Regions from separate parts of the Acidovorax sp. KPB24-07 genome, predicted to be linked through region 2. Evidence: predicted binding sites of a transcription regulator. Region 2 holds the regulator's gene; the other holds the start of a gene.
The links. The regulator HrcA, encoded in region 2, represses chaperone genes, less so after heat shock. The targets are predictions, from matches to a motif close to TTAGCACTCNNNNNNNNNGAGTGCTAA.

Region 1: the regulator HrcA is predicted to act here: its motif matches at 3,600-3,626, upstream of AC27IQ_RS02755 (co-chaperone GroES).

Annotation. Positions count from the first base shown of each region.
Region 1 is NZ_BAAJYS010000009.1:23,873-33,860, forward strand. It holds gene AC27IQ_RS02730 (Gfo/Idh/MocA family oxidoreductase) at 1-69, opposite strand, end outside; gene AC27IQ_RS02735 (nucleotide sugar dehydrogenase) at 90-1,385, opposite strand; gene AC27IQ_RS02740 (mannose-1-phosphate guanylyltransferase/mannose-6-phosphate isomerase) at 1,505-2,989, opposite strand; gene AC27IQ_RS02745 (DUF2304 domain-containing protein) at 2,986-3,135, opposite strand; partial or broken gene AC27IQ_RS02750 (hypothetical protein) at 3,221-3,430, opposite strand; gene AC27IQ_RS02755 (co-chaperone GroES) at 3,722-4,012, shown strand; gene groL (chaperonin GroEL) at 4,065-5,717, shown strand; gene AC27IQ_RS02765 (TonB-dependent siderophore receptor) at 5,846-7,936, opposite strand; gene pgi (glucose-6-phosphate isomerase) at 8,182-9,777, opposite strand; gene tal (transaldolase) at 9,781-9,988, opposite strand, start outside.
Region 2 is NZ_BAAJYS010000027.1:7,565-17,552, reverse strand. It holds gene AC27IQ_RS05805 (dynamin family protein) at 1-1,067, shown strand, start outside; gene mutY (A/G-specific adenine glycosylase) at 1,064-2,104, shown strand; gene rapZ (RNase adapter RapZ) at 2,145-3,008, opposite strand; gene recN (DNA repair protein RecN) at 3,013-4,680, opposite strand; gene AC27IQ_RS05785 (NAD kinase) at 4,681-5,577, opposite strand; gene hrcA (heat-inducible transcriptional repressor HrcA) at 5,606-6,610, shown strand; tRNA gene AC27IQ_RS05775 (tRNA-Ile) at 6,630-6,706, shown strand; tRNA gene AC27IQ_RS05770 (tRNA-Arg) at 6,940-7,016, shown strand; gene greB (transcription elongation factor GreB) at 7,096-7,653, shown strand; gene AC27IQ_RS05760 (RelA/SpoT family protein) at 7,671-9,941, opposite strand.

The DNA of each region.
Region 1 (9,988 bases), on a different contig from region 2:
GTCCTTGATGGCACGCATGTGGCGCGGCGCGATGTAGCCGGCGGCGCCGATGAGGGCGAAGTTTTTCATGGCGGATCCGAAGGGGAGAATTAGAGGCGAAAAACGGTGAAGCCGGCTTCGGCAGCCCGCTCGCGGTGGTAGAGGCTTTTGACGTCGGCCAGGACAGGCTGTGCGCCACGGCAGTACGTGCGAAGCTCCGCGGGCGTGGCCTGCCGGTATTCGTTATGGCCGACCGCCACCACCAGGGCATCGACCGGATGGTCGGCATCGACACGACCCAACGCCAGGCCGTACTCGTGGTCCACCTCTTGTGCGCTGGCCCAGGGATCGGCGATCACCACGTCCGCGCCCCACGCCAGGAACTCGCGCACCATGTCCACGACCTTGCTGTTGCGGATGTCCGGGCAGTTTTCCTTGAACGTGATGCCCAGGATGCCGATGCGGCAACGGGGCACGTCCATGCCGTTCTTGAGCATGAGACGAATGGTGTTGCGCGCCACGTAGCGCGCCATGTTGTCGTTGATGCGCCGCCCGGCCAGGATGACCTGCGGGTGATAGCCCACTTCCTCGGCCTTGTGGGTCAGGTAATAGGGGTCCACACCGATGCAGTGGCCGCCCACCAGTCCCGGCCGGAAGGGCAGGAAGTTCCACTTGCTGCCCGCAGCCTCCAGCACGTCGAGGGTGTCGATGCCCAGCCGCTCGAAGATGACGGACAGCTCGTTCACCAAGGCGATGTTCAAGTCGCGCTGGGTGTTTTCGATGACCTTGGCCGCTTCGGCCACTTTCAGGCTGCTGGCCTTGTGGGTGCCGGCCGTGATGATGCTGCCGTACAGCGCATCCACCGCGTCGGCCACTTCGGGGGTGCTGCCGCTGGTGATCTTCTTGATCTTCGTGAGGGTGTTGACCCGGTCGCCCGGATTGATGCGCTCCGGGCTGTAGCCGCAGAAGAAGTCCGTGTTGAAGGTCTTGCCGCTGAGCCGTTCGAGCACCGGCACGCACACTTCTTCGGTCGCGCCAGGGTACACGGTGGATTCGTAGATGACCACGGCGCCGTCCGGCATGACCCTGCCCACCGTTTCACTCGCCTTGACCAGGGGCGTCATGTCGGGGCGGTTGGCCTTGTCCACCGGGGTGGGCACCGTCACTATGAAGACCTTGCAATCGCGCAGGTCCTCCGGGTTGGCGCTGTATTGCAGGTGGCTGGCGGCTTGCAGGTTTTCCGGGGTCACTTCCAGCGTGCCGTCCTCGCCCGATTGCAACTCGGCGATGCGTGCGGCATTGATGTCAAAGCCGATGACCGGCCGCTGGCGGCCGAACTCCACCGCCAAGGGCAGGCCCACGTAGCCGAGCCCGATCACGGCAATCCTTGCTTGTTCTAGATTCATGTTTTTATGTTGGAAGAATGGGGAGGGTCAAGTGCAGGTGCCGCACTGCTCGCACGCCGGGAAATGCGTGCGCGCGGGCCTGGCAATCGTCACGCCGGTCGCGAAGGCAATCCAATCCATCATGAAACGCCTTCGGCACCGGTAGAGCGCCCGTAGATGTCGTCGAACCGGACGATGTCGTCCTCACCCAGATAGTCGCCCGATTGAACCTCGATGATTTCGAGAGGCGTCTTGCCCGGATTGGCCAGCCGATGGCGGCGGCCCACCGGAATGAACGTGGACTCGTTCTGTGCCAGCAGATAGGTGTCGTCGCCATTGGTGATTTCAGCGGTCCCCCGCACCACCACCCAATGCTCAGCGCGGTGGTAGTGCATCTGCATGCTCAGGCGCGCGCCCGGGTTCACCACGATGCGCTTGACCTGGAAGCGTTCGCCGCTGTCGACAGCGTCGTACCAGCCCCATGGCCGGTGCACCTTCCGGTGATGGTGGGCCAGCGCGTGCCCCAGCTGCTTCAGCCGGGCCACGATCCTCTTGACGTCCTGGGTGCGGCGCTTGTCGGCCACCAGGACCGCATCGGGTGTTTCGACGACCACGATGTGGTCGAGCCCCACGCCGGCCACGAGCCGGTGGGTGGACATCAACAGGGTGTCCTGGCTGTCTTCCAGCAGGGCATCGCCCACGGTGGCGTTGCCTTGGCCGTCGCGCGGCAGCACGCCCCACAGGGCATCCCAGGCACCCAGGTCGGACCAGCCGGCCTGCAGCGCGACCGCGAACGTGGGGATGCCGATCTCCGGCATCAGCGGCAACCGTTCCATCACGGCATAGTCGATGGAATCCGAAGGGCAGGCCTGGAAGGCGGCCGCGTCAGGCCGGATGAAGTCGAGATCACGCTGCGCCCCCGCCATCGCGGCCTCGCAGGCCTGGAGGATGTCGGGGCGGCAAGCACGCAGAGCGGCCAACCACTGGCTGGCGCGCACCATGAAAAGGCCGCTGTTCCAGAAATAATCACCCGCATCGAGATAGCGCTGCGCGGTCGCGGCATCGGGCTTCTCGGCAAAGCTGGCAATGCGGTGGATGCCCGCACCCTCCGGGCCCGCCGCATGGCACTGGATGTAGCCGTAGCCGGTTTCCGGCCGGTCCGGCACGACGCCGAACGTCACCAGTCCGCCCGACAGGGCCATGGAATGGGCCCGCCGGACCGCGGCGTGAAACGCGGGCAAATCCTTCACCACGTGATCGGCCGGCATGGCCAGCATGATCGGATCATCGCCTCCAGCGCATGCCTGCAAGGCGGCCAGCGTCAGTGCGGGCGCGGTGTTGCGCCCCTCGGGCTCCAGGAGTACGCGTGCCGTCCGGATGCCGACTGCCAGCAACTGGCTGGCCGCGATGAACCGGTGCTCGGTGTTGCAGACCAGGATGGGATCGGGCGCGACGCCGATCTCCGGCGCCCACCCCTGCAGCCTCAGTGCCGTGTCCTGGAGCATGGTGCGGGGACCGGCCAACGCCAGAAACTGCTTGGGATAGGCCTCCCGCGACAGGGGCCACAAACGCGTGCCCGACCCGCCGCACAGGATGACCGGCAACAACGGCTGCGCCAAGGTCATGGCTGCGTTCCATCGCCCATCACGCGCGCGCGCAGGCTTTCATTGTCGGCCTGCAACAGGGCCAGCCGCTGGTTCAGACGGCGGACATCCCTCTCGATGCGGGTGTTCACCATGTCGGTGTGCAACGACTTCACCAGCAGCACCATGCTGGCCAGCAGCAGCAGCAGCGCAGGGGGGATAGCTGATGCCCAGCAGCTTGGCCAGACGATCGATCAGTCCCGGCCAGGCCCCCAGCAAGGCAGCGGCCCCAGCCACCACCACCCAGAACAGGCCGTGCATCAGATACAGGTGATCCCTGCGGATCAGGTAAAGGATCAGCACCGCCAGGCCGATGCCCATCAGCGCGGTGGTTGCTTGCAAAGACGCCATTGGACTCCCGAATCTATGGATCTGACCCGCATCGGGCGTTTGATTGAGAGCACCGCCGGGAACAGCGCCCATCCCTGCTTGGGGACCAAGCGGACTGCGGGCGCCGAATCACCTCCGGCCTCAAGGAGGTCGGTATTGTAGGTGCACGCCTCATCCATCCCTCAGCCGCCGTCCTTCCTGTGGGCGCGCCGCACTCCCACTGCCAGTCCCCCTCTTGAAATGCGAAAGAATGCCCGTATCATTAGCACTCGACGCGACCGAGTGCTAGCAACGCTGGCGCCAAGCCGCTGAAGTCAGAAAGCGCCCGCACCCTGCGGGCGTGTTGTTGATGTCGCAATCCTTTTTTGAACCAGGAGAGATGCAATGAACCTTCGCCCCCTGCACGATCGCGTGATCGTCAAGCGCATTGAAAGCGAAACCACGACCGCTTCCGGCATCGTGATCCCCGACAACGCCGCTGAAAAGCCCGATCAAGGTGAAGTGCTGGCCGTCGGTCCCGGCAAGAAGAACGACAAGGGCGAGCTGATCGCCCTGAACGTGAAGGTCGGCGACCGCGTTCTGTTCGGCAAGTACTCTGGCCAGACCGTCAAGGTCAACGGCGACGAGTTGCTGGTGATGAAGGAAGACGACCTGTTCGCAGTCGTCGAGAAGTAAGCCTTTCGGCCCTTTTCCCGAACATCCTGTTTACTGAATCCGGAGAAATCAAATGGCAGCAAAAGACGTAGTTTTCGGCGGCGAAGCCCGCGCCCGCATGGTCGAAGGCGTGAACATCCTGGCCAATGCGGTCAAGGTCACCCTGGGCCCCAAGGGTCGCAACGTGGTGCTGGAGCGCTCGTTCGGCGCCCCCACCGTGACCAAGGACGGTGTGTCCGTGGCCAAGGAAATCGAACTCAAGGACAAGCTGCAGAACATGGGCGCCCAGCTCGTGAAGGAAGTGGCTTCCAAGACGTCCGACAACGCCGGTGACGGCACCACGACCGCCACCGTGCTGGCACAGGCCATCGTGCGTGAAGGCTTCAAGTACGTGGCCGCGGGCATCAACCCCATGGACCTCAAGCGCGGCATCGACAAGGCTGTGACGGCCCTGGTGGAAGAGCTGAAGAAGGCTTCCAAGGCCACCACGACCTCCAAGGAAATCGCCCAGGTGGGTTCGATCTCCGCCAATTCCGACGAAACCATCGGCAAGCTGATCGCTGACGCCATGGACAAGGTCGGCAAGGAAGGCGTGATCACCGTGGAAGACGGCAAGTCCCTCGAGTCCGAACTGGACGTCGTGGAAGGCATGCAGTTCGACCGCGGCTACCTGTCGCCCTACTTCATCAACAACCCCGAAAAGCAATCCGCGATTCTGGACAACCCCTTTGTGCTGCTGTTCGACAAGAAGATCAGCAACATCCGTGACCTGCTGCCCACGCTGGAGCAAGTCGCCAAGGCCGGCCGTCCGCTGCTGATCATTGCCGAAGAAGTCGAAGGCGAAGCCCTGGCGACGCTGGTGGTCAACACGATCCGCGGCATCCTGAAGGTCGTGGCAGTGAAGGCCCCTGGCTTCGGCGACCGCCGCAAGGCCATGCTGGAAGACATCGCCATCCTGACGGGCGGCAAGGTCATCGCCGAAGAAGTGGGCCTGACGCTCGAGAAGGTCACCCTGGCTGACCTGGGCCAAGCCAAGCGCATCGAAGTGGGCAAGGAAAACACGATCATCATCGACGGCGCCGGCGCCGCTGAAGACATCGAAGCCCGCGTCAAGCAAGTGCGCGTGCAGATCGAGGAAGCCACTTCCGACTACGACCGCGAAAAGCTGCAAGAGCGCGTGGCCAAGCTGGCTGGCGGTGTGGCGGTGATCAAGGTCGGCGCTGCCACCGAAGTCGAAATGAAGGAAAAGAAGGCCCGCGTGGAAGACGCCCTGCACGCCACGCGCGCAGCGGTGGAAGAAGGCGTTGTGGCTGGTGGCGGCGTGGCACTGCTGCGCGCCAAGCAAGCCGTGGGCAACTCGATCAAGGGCGACAACGCCGATCAGGACGCCGGTATCAAGCTGGTGCTGAAGGCCATCGAAGCCCCCCTGCGCGAAATCGTGAACAACGCCGGCGGCGAAGCCTCGGTCGTGGTGAACGCCGTGCTGGCCGGCAAGGGCAACTACGGTTTCAATGCCGCCAACGACACGTATGGCGACATGCTGGAACTGGGCATTCTGGACCCCACGAAGGTCACCCGCACGGCCCTGCAGAACGCCGCGTCCGTGGCCTCCCTGCTGCTGACGACGGAATGCATGATCGCTGAAGCCCCCAAGGACGACGCACCGGCCGGCGGCGGCATGCCCGACATGGGCGGCATGGGTGGCATGGGCGGCATGGGCATGTAATTGCCAGCCGCACCGGACGGGATGCACTCCCGCCCGGCTGCTCCATCAAAAAACCCCGCAGGCTGCAAGGCCTGCGGGGTTTTTCTTTGGCGGGGCCGTGGGTACGGCCCGCAGGATCGAGGGGCCGCTCAGAAACGGTAGGTCGCGCTCAGCACCACGTTGCGCCGGGGCGCCCACCAGCAATCGCCGCGCGACAGGCAGGTGCTCATGTACTGCTTGTCGGCCACGTTGTTGATGTTGAGCGCGTAGCGCCATGCCTGGCTGTCATAGGCCAGCAACGCATCTCCGACGAGCGACGATGGAACGCGCGGGCCGGAACCATCGCGGAACGCGGAGAGATACCGCACCCCGGCCCCGGCCGAGAAGCCGCGAATCCCCGCGACGGAAAATCGATACAGCCCCCACACGGCCGCCTGGTTGCGGGGCAGTCCTTCCAGGGTCGGATCCACATCGGTGTAGTTGTAGTGGGCGATCAGATCGAACGCGGTGGTCACGCGGGTCTTCAGTTCCAGCTCCAGCCCCTTGTTGCGGGTCTGGCCGGCCTGCAGCGTGTTCATCGGATTGGTCGGATCGGTGACCTTCTGGTTCTTTTCCTTCAGGTCGTACACCGAGGCGGTGAACGAGGTCGCGCCGCCTTCGGGCAGGTACTTCACCCCCACTTCGATCTGCTCGCCTTGCAGCGGCTTGAAGCGGGCCCCCGAGGTGTTGGTGCCGCTTACCGGGCTGAACGACTCCGCATAGCTGATGTACGGCGTCCAGCCGCCGGCCAGTTGGTACATCACGCCCAGGCGCTTGGTGGTGTCGCTGGTGCGGTCATCGGCCGAGCCGGCCAGGGCATTCGCCACGCGGTCATGGCGCAGGCCGGCGATGAAGATCCACCGGTCCCACTTCATCTGGTCCTGCACATAAATGCCGGTCTGGCGCTGCACGTTCCGGGGCTGCGCGGTGAGCGGCCGGTCGGTTCGCCCGCTGTACACCGGCGCGAACGCGTCGATGGGCGAATCGTAGGCATCGCCGGATTCCGCCTTGTCCTCCGACTGGCGATTCCAGTCGAGGCCCAGCAACAACTGGTGCTGCACGGCGCCCGTGGTGAGCCGGCCCAGCAGGTTGGTGTCGACCGCGGCCATGCGCGTGCGGGTCACGTTCTGCCCATACAGCCGGCCGATCAGGCGCTGGTTGACCGGGTCGGCGCCCCACCCGCCCGGATCGGTGAAGAAGTCCGCATAGTGGTAGCCGCCCCGGTTCTCGTTGCGGGCCCAGCGCAGGTTCTGGCGCGCCGTCCAGGCATCGTTGAAACGGTGTTCGAACTGGTAGCCGATGGATTGCCGATCGGTGTCGTAGTAGTCGCCCGGCTCGCCGATGAACCGGCTGGTGGGCAGCTGCCCGTTGGGATTGGGAAGCAAGGTGCCCGACCAGGGCAGGAACTGCGACGTGCTGCCCGAGCGGTCCTGCTGCCAGTGCGCCTGGAGCAGCAGCGACGTCGCCGCATTGGGCCGCCACATCAGCGACGGCGCGATCAGGCGGCGGTCGTCGGGCACGTGGTCCACCTGCGTGTCGGCGTCGCGGGCCAGCGCCACGAGGCGGTACGACCATTGGCCATCGGCCGTGAGCGGGCCGGTCAGGTCGGCCTGCAGCTGCTTGCGGTTCCAGCTGCCGATCTGCACGCCCACTTCGCGCTGCGCTTCCTGCAGCGGGCGCTTGCTCACCATGTTGACCACGCCCGCCACGGTGCCGGTGCCGAACAGCATGCCCGAAGGACCGCGCAGCACCTCCAGGCGCTCCAGCGTGTACAGCTCCGCGGGCGTGGTGCTGGTGTAGTAGTTGTAGCTCTGGCGCAAGCCATCGAGGTAGATGTCCGGGTAGCTGCCGCGCACGCGCACGCTGTCGGAGCGGCTGTCCAGACCATAGGCATCGCTGCGCACGCCCGCCGCATAGAGCAGCGCGCCCTGGAAGGTCGTCGCGCCCTGGTCGACCATCTGGTCGCGCGTGATGACGGTGACCGATTGCGGCGTTTCGCTGAGCGGCGTGTCGGTCTTGGTGGCCGTGGTGGCGCTGCGGGCGCGGTAGCCCACCACGGGGCCGGTGGCGGATTCCTTTTCTGCGTTGGCATCCACCCGCACTTCGGACAGCGTGGCGCCCACGCCCTGTGCATGCGCCCAAGGCACCAACCCCAGGGCGGCGGCCACGCAGGCAGGGCCCCGCAGATCAATGAATTTCATGGCAAATATAAATAGTATTGATAACGATTCCCATTTTAAAAATCGATCGCCTATTCGTAAGCCATTTGTTGCAATCGGGCGACATCCCGGCGCGGCATTCCCGGCATGGTGCGCAACCGCCGGCCAGGCGCCTGCCCCGCCGTTCGCCCACGAAAAATCCCCGCCGGTCTTGCAACTTGCGGGGATAGGGGGAGGCGCGGTGGATGGCAGCGCCGGCAGCAACCGCGCAGCGCCGGCCGTTCAGGTCAACGCAGTTGGCGCAACAGGCCGGCGGTCGAAGCGTCCAGCCCGTCGGTGTCTCCCGAGGACAGGCGGGGCTCCAGCTCCCGGGCCAGCACCTTGCCCAGTTCCACCCCCCACTGGTCGAAGCTGTTGATGCCCCAGACCGCGCCACTCACGAACACGCGGTGCTCGTAGAGCGCGATGAGCGCGCCCAGCGATGCGGGTGCCAACTGGTCCAGCACCAGGAACGTGCTGGGGCGGTTGCCGGTGAAGTGCAGGTGCCCGGACTCCTGCGGCCGGCCCAGCATCAGCGCCTTGGCCTGGGCCAGGGCGTTGGCCACGAGGCGCGAATGGTGGTGCGGCAGGTCGCGCGCGCCCTTGCGCAGCGCGATGAACTCCACCGGAATCACGTCGGGCCCCTGGTGGACCATCTGGAAGAACGCGTGCTGGCCGTTGGTGCCGGGTTCTCCCCACACCACGGGCGAGGTCTGCACCGCCAGCGGCCGGCCTTCCCAGTCCACGCCCTTGCCGTTGCTCTCCATCTCCAGCTGCTGCAGGTAGGCCGGCAGCCGGCGAAGGCCGTGGCTGTAGGGCGCCACGCAGCGGCTGGCGAACCGGTGGAAGTTGCGGTACCACACGTCCAGCAGGCCGAGGCGCACCGGCAGGTTGCGCTCCAGCGGCGCGTGGCGAAAGTGCTCGTCCATCGCGTGGGCGCCGGCCAGCAGGTCGCGGAAATGCGCCGCGCCGATGGCGATGGCGATCGGCAGGCCGATGGCCGACCACAGCGAATAGCGCCCACCCACCCAGTCCCAGAAGCCGAGCGTGGTGTCGATGCCGAACTCCGCCGCGGCTTCGACGTTGGTCGTCAGCGCGACGAAATGGCGCGACACCGACACGCGCCCGGCCTGCCGCGGACTGCCGCCGTGCGACAGGAACCAGTCGCGCGCCGCATGGGCGTTGGACATGGTCTCGGCGGTGGTGAACGTCTTGGAGGCGATGAGGAACAGCGTGCTCTCGGGCCGCAGGGTGTGCAGCAGCGTGCCCAGTTCCTGCCCGTCGACGTTGGAGACGAAGTGCAGGCGCTTGTCGCTCTGGCGCAGGTCGTCCAGCGCCTTCACCACCATGGAAGGCCCGAGGTCCGACCCGCCGATGCCGATGTTCACGATGTCGGTGATGGCGGTGTCGGCACGCACGCGCTCGGCCAGCGCCAGCATCGCGTCGAGCGTGGTGTGCACGTCGCGCAGGCTGTTTGCTACGAAATCAGTAGCACCAAGGGCATGGTTTTCTAGGGCATCGGCCGGATTTCGCAACAGCCAGTGCATCACCGCGCGCTGCTCGGTGTGGTTGATCGCCTCGCCGGCGAACATGGCGTCGCGATAGGCCTCCAGACCGCATTCGCGCGCCAGCTGCATGAGCAGCGCCTCGGTCGGCCGGTCGATGCGGTTCTTGGACAGGTCGGCGAACAGGTGCGGCGCCTCCTGGCTGAAGTCCTCGAAGCGCAGCGGGTCGGTGGCGAACGCCTGGCGCACGTCGAAGGTGCGGCCGTTGTCGTCGTAGCGGGCCTGCAGCGCCGCCCAGGCGGTGGTGTGGTCGCAGCGGATGCGTTGGGGCATGGTCATGGGTCAGGCGGCCTGCATCATGTGTTCGAGCTTGGCCGCATCGGCCGCGAAGGCGCGGATGCCTTCGGCGAGCTTCTCGGTCGCCATGGCGTCGGCATTGAACGCGTAGCGGAAAGCGGGCTCGTCGTATTCGACGGCCGGCAGGTCCAGCGCGCGCGCGGCCTCGGGGTCAAGTGCCCGGGTCAGCGGCGCATCGCTGGCCGCCAGCTGC
Region 2 (9,988 bases):
CTGCTGAGATGCTGGGTATCTCGCAAGAGCACGTCATGCTGGTTTCAGCCCAGAAAGGGTTGATCGCCAAAATCCAGTGCGATGACCTGTTGCTGGAGCGCAGCGGCTTGCCTCTTTTGGAAGAAGCGCTGGCACAAGGGGTGATGGGCAAGCGCCAGTCCATTCTCCGCTCTGCCGTGGCAGCGGGCATTGCCGGCCTGCGGTCGGAAACCTCCCGCGTGATCAACATCCGCCGGCGCGATCTCGATGACCAGATGCTGGAGTTACGGAGCTTGCGGGGAAAGAATGCTTCCGTCATCGATTCCATGCGCACTCGCATCGAGCAGGAGCAGCGGGAGTTTGAGATGAGCACCGCGAAGATTCAGGCGGTGCGTGCGGTCCATCTCAAATTGCTGCGCGATATCTTCCATGAACTCGGAGCCCGTTCACTGAAGGCTGAGCTGGCGCTGCTCACAGACGCATTGCAGCAAAAGGGTCTGAAGCTGGGCGTGCGCAAAATCTATGCGGAGACCTTCCAGCGGCTGCTGGCCATCGTGGACAAGGCGCAATCTTCGGGCACTGAAATCCATGCCATGTTGGGCGGTACATTCCGGCAGCTCAACACGGACTTCGGCTTCTCACTCCAAGTGCCTCCGACTCCGCAACTGGAGCCCTTCCTGCAGGAAATCGCGCAAATTGAGCAGCGGCATTTGCAGTACCTGGGCGTGGGCAATGCCCTCAAACTGGCGCAGCCTGAGTTCGCGCAGCGATTGGTCCGTGCGCTCGGCATGCGGCTTCGCACGGTGTTCGAGTCGGTTGCCAACGATTTGGAGCTGTGGAGCAAATCCGCAACAGCGCAACTGGATGCCCAACTACGAGAGCGCAAACGCAGCTTTGCGCGTCGCATCGAAGCGGTGGACCGCATTCAGCACGCAGCAAGCGGTTTGGTCGAGCGCATTGCAGAGATTGAAATGGCCGAGCAAGAGTTGGGGCAGATGGAGGCGCGCTTGAATGAGATGACGGAGCAGCTCGCAGCCGTCCCGCGCGCCGAGCCGCCCCAGGTCAGCCCGCAAACGGCCCTGGCATGAGCGACATCCCGGAAATTGCCACCGATGTGGTTCGGTGGCAGGCGGTGCATGGCCGCAACCATTTGCCATGGCAGCAAACACGTGATCCTTATCGGGTGTGGCTGTCGGAAATCATGCTGCAGCAAACCCAGGTCGTCACCGTCTTGGGCTATTACGAACGCTTTCTGGATCGATTTCCGGATGTGCAGTCGCTCGCAGCGGCAACGGAGGGCGAGGTGCTCGCTTTATGGAGCGGGTTGGGCTACTACAGTCGTGCACGAAATCTGCACCGCTGTGCTCAGAAAGTGGTGGATTTGCACGGGGGCGAGTTTCCCCGGACCGCCGAGGTATTGGCACAGTTGCCGGGAATCGGCCGCTCGACGGCAGGTGCGATAACCGCCTTCTGCTTTTCCGAGCGTGTTCCCATATTGGATGCAAATGTTCGCCGGGTGCTGACGCGAGTGCTTGGCTTCACGGCCGATTTGGCAATCGCCAAGAATGAACGTCTTCTTTGGGATCAGGCCTGTGCCTTGCTGCCAGTGAGTGATGTTCAGCATGCGATGCCGCGCTATACCCAGGGCCTGATGGATCTCGGGGCGACGGTGTGCACGCCAAAGAAACCGACCTGCATGGTCTGCCCTTTGAACCGGCAGTGCAAAGCCCGCCGAGACGGAGACCCCGAACGCTATCCCGTGCGGACCCGCAAATTGTCGCGTCGTGCGGAGTCGTGGTGGCTGATGCTGCTGCAGGACGGCAATGGGCGTGTCTTGCTCCAGCCGCGTCCCTCGAGCGGCATTTGGGCAGGTCTGCATTGCCTGCCGGTGTTCGAGGAGCGCGCAGCACTGCAAGCGTCATTGGCATCACGGCCTGCGCCGCTTCAGGATTTGGAGGGCTTTCTTCATGTCCTGACCCATCGGGATCTGCACCTCCATCCCGTGCGAATCCCGTGGCAGGCGGATTGGGGCCTTCCGGTGGACGGAGCCTGGTTCGGTGCTTCCGATTGGGACCGCTTGGGTATGCCAACGCCCATCCGGAAATTGCTGCTGAACCTATCCTGATTTTTTTCACGTCTCGCCACTCTGTGGCGAGACGTGAAAGTCACAGGCCGTCCAGCTCACGATGCCGCCGCAGGGTGGTCCAACGCTGGCTGAAGTGCACCGCCAGGCGCTCCACCAAATAAACCGAGCGGTGTTGCCCCCCCGTGCAGCCAATGGCCACGGTCACGTAGCTTCGGTGATTCTGCGCCAAAGGCTCCAGCCAGTGAGAAAGGAACTGCGCGATGTGCTCCTGCATCAGTTTCACATCAGCCTGGTGCTGCAAATAGTCGATGACAGGCTGGTCTTTGCCCGTCAATGCCTTTAACGCGGGCTCATAGTGGGGATTGGGCAGCATGCGCACGTCGAAGACGTAATCCGCATCGACAGGCACCCCGCGTTTGAATGCAAACGATTGGAAGACCAGCGTCAATTGCCCGGGCAGGGCGGGCATCAGGCTTTTGACGTAACCCTGCAATTGCGCTGCTCGAATGGCGCTCGTGTCGATGACATGGGACTGCTCACGCAACTCGGCCAGCAGTTCACGTTCCAGTTCGATAGTTTGCAGCAATGCGCGTTGGCCTTCCGTCCATTCGTCTCTGGAGAGGGGGTGGCGTCGGCGCGTTTCCGAAAATCGCCGGATCAATGTGTCGGTGGTGGCATCCAGAAACAGCGAATGGACGACCACGCCCTCGCCGCGCAGGCGTTTCAATTCCTGCGGAACCAGCGGTAACGCGGTGGCGCTGCGAACATCCATTGCGATGGCAATCCGGTTGCCATGGTGCTGATGCTCCAGCGCCACGAAGGCGGCCAACAATTCCGGTGGCAGGTTGTCTACGCAGTAGTAGCCTGCGTCTTCCAATGCATGCAAGGCAACGGATTTGCCGGAACCCGCCATGCCTGTGATCAATACGACCTCTAGCGTCATTTCGTCATGCCTTGATCTGTGCGGGTTGGTTGCTGCTGAGCATTTCGCGTGCGTGCGCCATGGTCGCCTTCGACTGGCGTTCCCCTCCTAACATCCGAGCCATTTCGATCACGCGTTTTTCTCCCTTCGCCACGGTCACCTGACTGATGGTGTGCTGATCCTGACTGGTTTTTGCCACGATCAGATGGTGATCTGCACAGGCTGCCACCTGCGGAAGATGGGTAACGGCCAGCACCTGTCGATCGCGGCCCAACTGCTGCATCAGCCGACCCACCGTCTCGGCGACGGAGCCTCCGACGCCTGAGTCCACCTCGTCAAAAATCAGGGTAGGGGCCTCGCCCAACTGGCTTGTCGTCACGGAAATGGCCAACGATATGCGAGACAGCTCCCCCCCCGAAGCGACTTTGCCAACAGGCCGGGGCGTGGCGCCAGGATGCCCTGCGACCAGAAAAGAAACACTGTCGAGACCTTGAATGCCGGGTTCCGGTGTCGGTTCCAAAAGCACCTCAAACCGCCCGCCCACCAGGCCAAGGCCCTGCATGGCTTGTGTGATTGATTGGGCAAGCCTTGGTGCTGCGGTTGTCCGCTGCCGGGACACAGCCTGCGCCGCCTTGCGATAGGCTGTACCACTGGCCTGTTCGGCCGCATTGAGCGCTTCCAGGTCTGCTGCCGTCTCCAGTTTGGAGAGTTCCGCTTTCCATCCCTCCAGCAGTGCCGGCAACTCCGATGGCGTCCGCTTGTATTTGCGTGACAACGAAATCCACAGCGACAGGCGTGAATCCAACTGTTCAAGTCGCTCGGGATCGAGTTCCGTGTGCCGGAGATAGCTTTGCAAGGAGTGAGCCACATCGGCCGCTTGGTCCATGCACGACTGAAGCACCTCTCCCATCGCCTTGAATTCGGGATCGAGGGTTTGCTGCTCCTGCAGCAGCTGGCAGGCGCGGCTCAACTGAGTCTGTGCACCGGACTCTTCATCCTCCAGCGCGGACAGGGCCGTTTGCGCGCTGTCCAGCAAGGCTTGGGCGTGAGAAAGGCGGCTGTGCTGGGTGTTGAGTTCTTCCCACTCGCTGGATGCCGGGCCCAGCTTTTCGACTTCACTGATCTGCCACTGCAGTCGTTCCCGCTCCTGTTGCAGGGTATGTCTGGCCGCTTCTGCTTGCGCGACCGCTTTGCGGTCGTCACGCCAGCGAGTCCAAAGCGGCTCCAGCGCCGCGGTGCTGATGCCGCCATAGGCATCCAACAGGCTGCGAACGGCATCCTGGCGCGTCAAGCTCTGCCATGCGTGCTGGCCATGGATATCGAGGAGATGCGCCCCCACGGTCCGCATTTGGGTAGCGGTTGCTGGAATGCCGTTCATCCACGCACGGCTTTTTCCTTGCCGATCGATGGTTCGGCGAAGCAGCAGGCTTTCCTCCTGCGGGATGCCTGCTTCATCAAGCCATGCAGACAAACTGGATGGGCAATCGAATTCAGCGCAGATGTCCGTACGCTCGGTTCCCTCGCGAATCACTCCGGCATCGGCGCGGCCGCCCAGCAGCATTTGCAAGGCATCGATCAGGATGGATTTGCCTGCACCCGTTTCTCCGGTCAGCACCGTAAATCCTTTGTGAAGATCCAGGTCCAGGACATCCACGATGACGAAATCGCGCAATGCGATCCGTTTGAGCGCCATCTATGAGCCCCCTTCATTCCAGCGCAATTTTTTGCGCAACGTAGCAAAGTAGTTCCAGCCTCGAGGGTGCAAGAAGCGCACGAAGTGCTCCGACCGCCGAACCACGATCCGATCGCCATGCTGGAGCGATGCCAGCGACTGCATGTCGAAATTGGCGCTGACGTCCCGGCCCCCTACGACTTCCACCGCAATGTCCGTCGAATCCGGCAGCACGATGGGTCGATTGGACAGCGTATGGGGTGCGATGGGGACCATCACCCAACCAGGAATTGCAGGGTGCAGCATTGGGCCTCCCGCGGAGAGCGCATAGGCAGTAGATCCAGTGGGCGAAGCGATGATCAGCCCGTCTGCCCTTTGGTTCGAGACGAAATGCCCACCCACTTCCACCCGCAATTCGACCATGCCGGAAGTGGATCCACGATTGACGACGACGTCGTTGAGCGCCAGGGCTTCAAATACGCATTCGTCCTGACGCATCACGCAGGCATGCATGAGGGGCCTGGCGTCTTCTTCATACTCGCCATGGAGCATCGGCTTCAGTGCTGAAGCATGCTCGCCCAAAGGGATATCGGTGATGAAGCCCAGCCTTCCCTGATTGATGCCGATCAGCGGAATTTTGTAGGGGGCCAATTGCCTACCGATGCCCAGCATCGTGCCGTCTCCCCCGATCACCATCCCCAGATCGCACTCCTTGCCGATCTGTTCCACCTGCATCGCAGGATAGTCAGAAATGCCGGTGTTGTGCGCCGTTTCCTGTTCCAGAATGGGTTCACAGCCTTCATTTCTGAGGAACTGGGCAACCTCTTGTACGGCATTGCGCGAACTGTCAGAAATAACGCTGGAAGTGAGCGGCTGGTACTTGCCGAAGAGTGCGACCCGTGTGAACCTGAGCTTCATTGGGAAATTAGATCATTAAAATGATTCAATGCTTGATGACCGTGCCAAGTTGTTGCTGAAGGCGCTCGTAGAGCGCTACATAGCCGATGGCCAACCCGTGGGTTCGCGTACGCTGTCGCGCGCGTCCGGTCTCGACCTCTCTCCCGCCACCATTCGTAACGTGATGGCCGATCTCGAAGAGATCGGACTGATCGCAAGCCCGCACACGTCTGCCGGCCGAATTCCGACGGCCAAAGGGTATCGCCTGTTCGTTGACACCATGTTGACAGTGCAGCGCGAACAGCTGTATTCGCCGCAGCTGGCTGCAGAGCAACCGCAAAAGGTGATTGCCAACGCGGCGCATTTGTTGTCCAGCCTGTCCCAGTTCGTGGGCGTTGTCATGGCGCCCCGGCGTGCCTCGGTGTTCCGGCACATCGAATTCTTGAGATTGTCCGAAAAGCGGCTTCTGGTCATCATCGTCTCCCCTGAAGGAGACGTGCAGAACCGCGTGATCTTCACCGATGTGGACTACTCGCAATCGCATCTGGTAGAAGCGGCCAATTTCCTGAACAGCCACTATTCCGGAATGGACATGGACCAAGTGCGCGAGCGCTTGAAGACGGAGGTGGATCAGCTGCGGGAGGAAATCGGCTCGCTGATGCAGGCGGCTGTCAACGTCGGGTCCGAAGCGATGGCGGAGTCTCAGGACAATGTGGTGATTTCCGGCGAGCGCAACCTGCTGGCAGTCAGTGATTTTTCCAACGACATGGGCAACCTGCGGCGTGCTTTCGACCTGTTCGAACAGAAGACGCAGATCCTGCGTTTGCTCGATGTTTCCAACCGTGCAGATGGCGTACGCATCTTCATTGGGGGAGAGAGCCAGATCGTCCCTTTTGAGGAGCTTTCGGTAGTCACCTCTCCATATGAAGTAGACGGGCAAGTCGTAGGCACACTGGGGGTCATCGGGCCCACCCGAATGCCGTACGACCGGATGATCCAGATCGTGGACATCACTTCCAAGCTGGTTTCCAACGCGCTGAGTTACCGCAAGTAAGCACATACAATTGGCGCGGGGGGCGTTAGCTCAGTTGGTTAGAGCAGAGGACTCATAATCCTTTGGTCGCGGGTTCAAGTCCCTCACGCCCTACCAGTTCAACGGGCTTGATTGCTGTTCATGGCCATTCCTCGCGTGCCTGTTCAGGTGCACTGCGTGGACATGAGAGTTGAGATGCCTGCGTTTTCTGCAAACGAAGCCAAGCAGCCATCAAAAGATGGGTTAGAATTTAAGTCATGCTTGATTGCGAAGTTCGTCACAGAGTTCGCGTAAAAATCAAAACAAGAATTGAATGATGGCGTTGAAAACATGCTATAATTCAAAGCTTAGCGGCTGTAGCTCAGCTGGATAGAGTACTTGGCTACGAACCAAGGGGTCGTGGGTTCGATTCCTGCCAGCCGCACCAAACGGTAAGCCCTAGAACAGTGATGTTCTAGGGCTTTTTCCGTTGGGGATTCGAATGCTCTCTGCATCAAAATGCACCCATGAGCAAGGCATTCACCAAAGAATCGGATCAGTCCGATGACGAAGATTTTTCCCCTGCACCCCTTCCTGCGGGTGGCAAGAACTACATCACCCCTTCCGGCTACGCCAGGCTGCGCGATGAACTGCTGGATCTCATCGACAACGAGCGGCCCAAGATCGTTGAAGTGGTTCATTGGGCTGCAAGCAATGGGGACCGTTCGGAGAACGGGGACTACCTGTACGGCAAGAAACGCCTGCGCGAAATTGATCGCAGGATTCGGTTCCTGACCAAACGACTCGAAATTGCCGAGGTGGTCGATCCCGCCATTCACGCCGGAAGTGATCAGGTGTTCTTTGGTGCCACGGTCCACTATGCGGACGATGAAGGCGTCGAGCGCACCATCACGATCCTGGGAATCGATGAAGTCGAGACGGGCCTGGCGCAAGTCAGTTGGGTGTCGCCGGTGGCTCGGGCCTTACTGAAGGCCCGCGAAGGGGATCAGGTTCAGTTGGCCACGCCAGGTGGCACGCGGACGCTGGAGGTTTTGGACGTCCGCTATCCCCAACCGGTGGCATAGGGAGCAAGGTGCCTGCCTCACCCCTGGGGCAGCACGCGGAAGGCGCGAAGCACTGCGGGCGTTCGGCGCAAATTGCGCAAGGAGGCCTCGACGTGTGACTGGTCTCGTGCAGCGATGACAAAACGCAAATCGGTCGTGTCCATGGCGGCTTCATCGTCCATGTCGACGTGAACGATGTCCGCTTCGGAGCTCGCCAGTTCGGCGGCGATGCGCGCCAAGACGCCCTTGCCGTTGGCCACGGTCACAACGATGCCGGTTTCGAACATGCGCGTGGGCTCATCGGCCCAGTCCACCGCGATAAAGCGCTCGCTGTCCTTGTGCTGAAGCTTTTTCGCCACGCTGCATTGGGCGTTATGAACCACCAGCCCTTCACCGCGCCCCAGGTAGCCGACGATGGGGTCTCCCGGTACCGGGCGGCAGCAATTCGCGTATTGAACGGATGCGTTCTCGCTGCCGTCCAAAGTCACGCCACCTTGCGACAGGGTTTCGTGGGATGAATACCTTTCACGGGTCAGCAACAGGGCATCGGGTCGGTGTCCATGCTCCGTCATCAGCACCATGAGTCGTTTCGCCACGATGCCCGCGATGCGTTTGCCCAGACCGATGTCGGTCATGAGTTCATTGCGTGTTCGATTGCCTGTGAAGCGGAGCAGCTTGTCCCACAGTGCCTGGTTCTCCGACTCGGTCGGCAGGCGTTCCAGCCCCTCGGCCCTCAGGGCTTGGGTCAGCAGCTTCTCTCCCAGTCCCGCTGATTCAGTATGGGCCAGCGTTTTGAGGTAGTGGCGAATCTTCGAGCGTGCGCGGCCCGTGCGCACGAAGCCCAGCCAGGCGGGATTGGGCGTGGACACCGGCGCCGTGATGATCTCCACCACATCGCCGTTCTTGAGCTCGGTCCGCAGGGGGACCTGCTCGTTGTTGATCTTGGCGGCCGTGGTGCGGTCACCCACATTGCTGTGGATGGCATAGGCGAAATCGACCACCGTGGCGCCCCGTGGCAGTGCCATGATCTGGCTCTTGGGGGTGAAGACATAGACCGCATCGGGGAACAGGTCGACCTTCACATGGTCCCAGAACTCCGCGGCATCCCGTGTTTCGTTCTGAATGTCGAGCAGCGACTGGAGCCACTTGGTGCCAAGGCGCTCCGCGGCCGATCCATCGGCATCCTGTGCTTTGTACAGCCAATGGGCGGCCACGCCGGCTTCCGCCACCACGTGCATTTCCTCGGTACGCATCTGGAATTCGATGTTGACCCCGGAAGGGCCGACCAAGGTGGTGTGCAGCGACTGGTAGCCGTTGAGCTTGGCAATGGCGATGTGGTCCTTGAACCGCCCAGGAACAGGCTTGTACATCTGATGCAGCACGCCCAGTGCCGTGTAGCAATCGACCACGGTCGGCACGATCACGCGAAAGCCGTAGATGTCTGTGACCTGGGCAAAACTGAGGTGCTTGGTGTCCATCTTCTGGTAGATGGCATAGAGCGTTTTCTCGCGGCCTGCGAGGCGGGCTTTCATGCCCAACTTCGAAAACGCGGTGTCGACCTCGGTTTGAACCCGCTGCACGATATCGCGCCGGCGGTTGCGCGATTTGTTCACCGCCTTGGACAGGGTCGCGTAGCGCCAGGGGTGGAGATGCCGGAATGACAGATCCTGCAGCTCCCGGTAGGTCTGGTTCAGCCCAAGCCGGTGGGCGATAGGGGCATAGATCTCGAGGGTTTCGGAAGAAATGCGGCCCCATTTGCTGCGCGGCATGTCCGAGAGCGTGCGCATGTTGTGCGTGCGGTCGGCCAGCTTGATCAGAATGACCCGTACATCGCGGGCCATTGCCAACAGCATCTTGCGGAAGGACTCGGCCTGGTTCTCTTCGCGGGTGTTGAACTGCAGCTTGTCGAGCTTGGTGAGGCCATCCACCAATTCGGCCACCGGCAGGCCGAAGCGATCGATGAGATCGGACTTGGTGACGCCGCAATCTTCCATGGCGTCGTGCAGCAGTGCCGCCATCAGCGCCTGGCCATCCAGCTTCCAGGTGGCGCACTGGGCCGCCACTGCGATGGGGTGGGTGATGTATGGCTCGCCACTGTTGCGCAACTGCCCCAGGTGGGCTTCGTCGGCAAAGCGGTAGGCCTGCCGAACCTGTTCGATGCTGGCTGCGTCGAGGTAACCGAGGTTCTCGGTGAGGGCCGCAAAACTGGCCGCTGCTGCGTTGGCGGCTGCTGCGGACGTGCCTCCCGCCGCCCCGCTTTCGCCGGGGCGCAGGTCTTGGGCAGATGGTTTATTCAAGACCGCATTCATCCCTTTAATGTAGCTTGCTGGGGAGATCGGGGGTTTTGGCCAAAAAA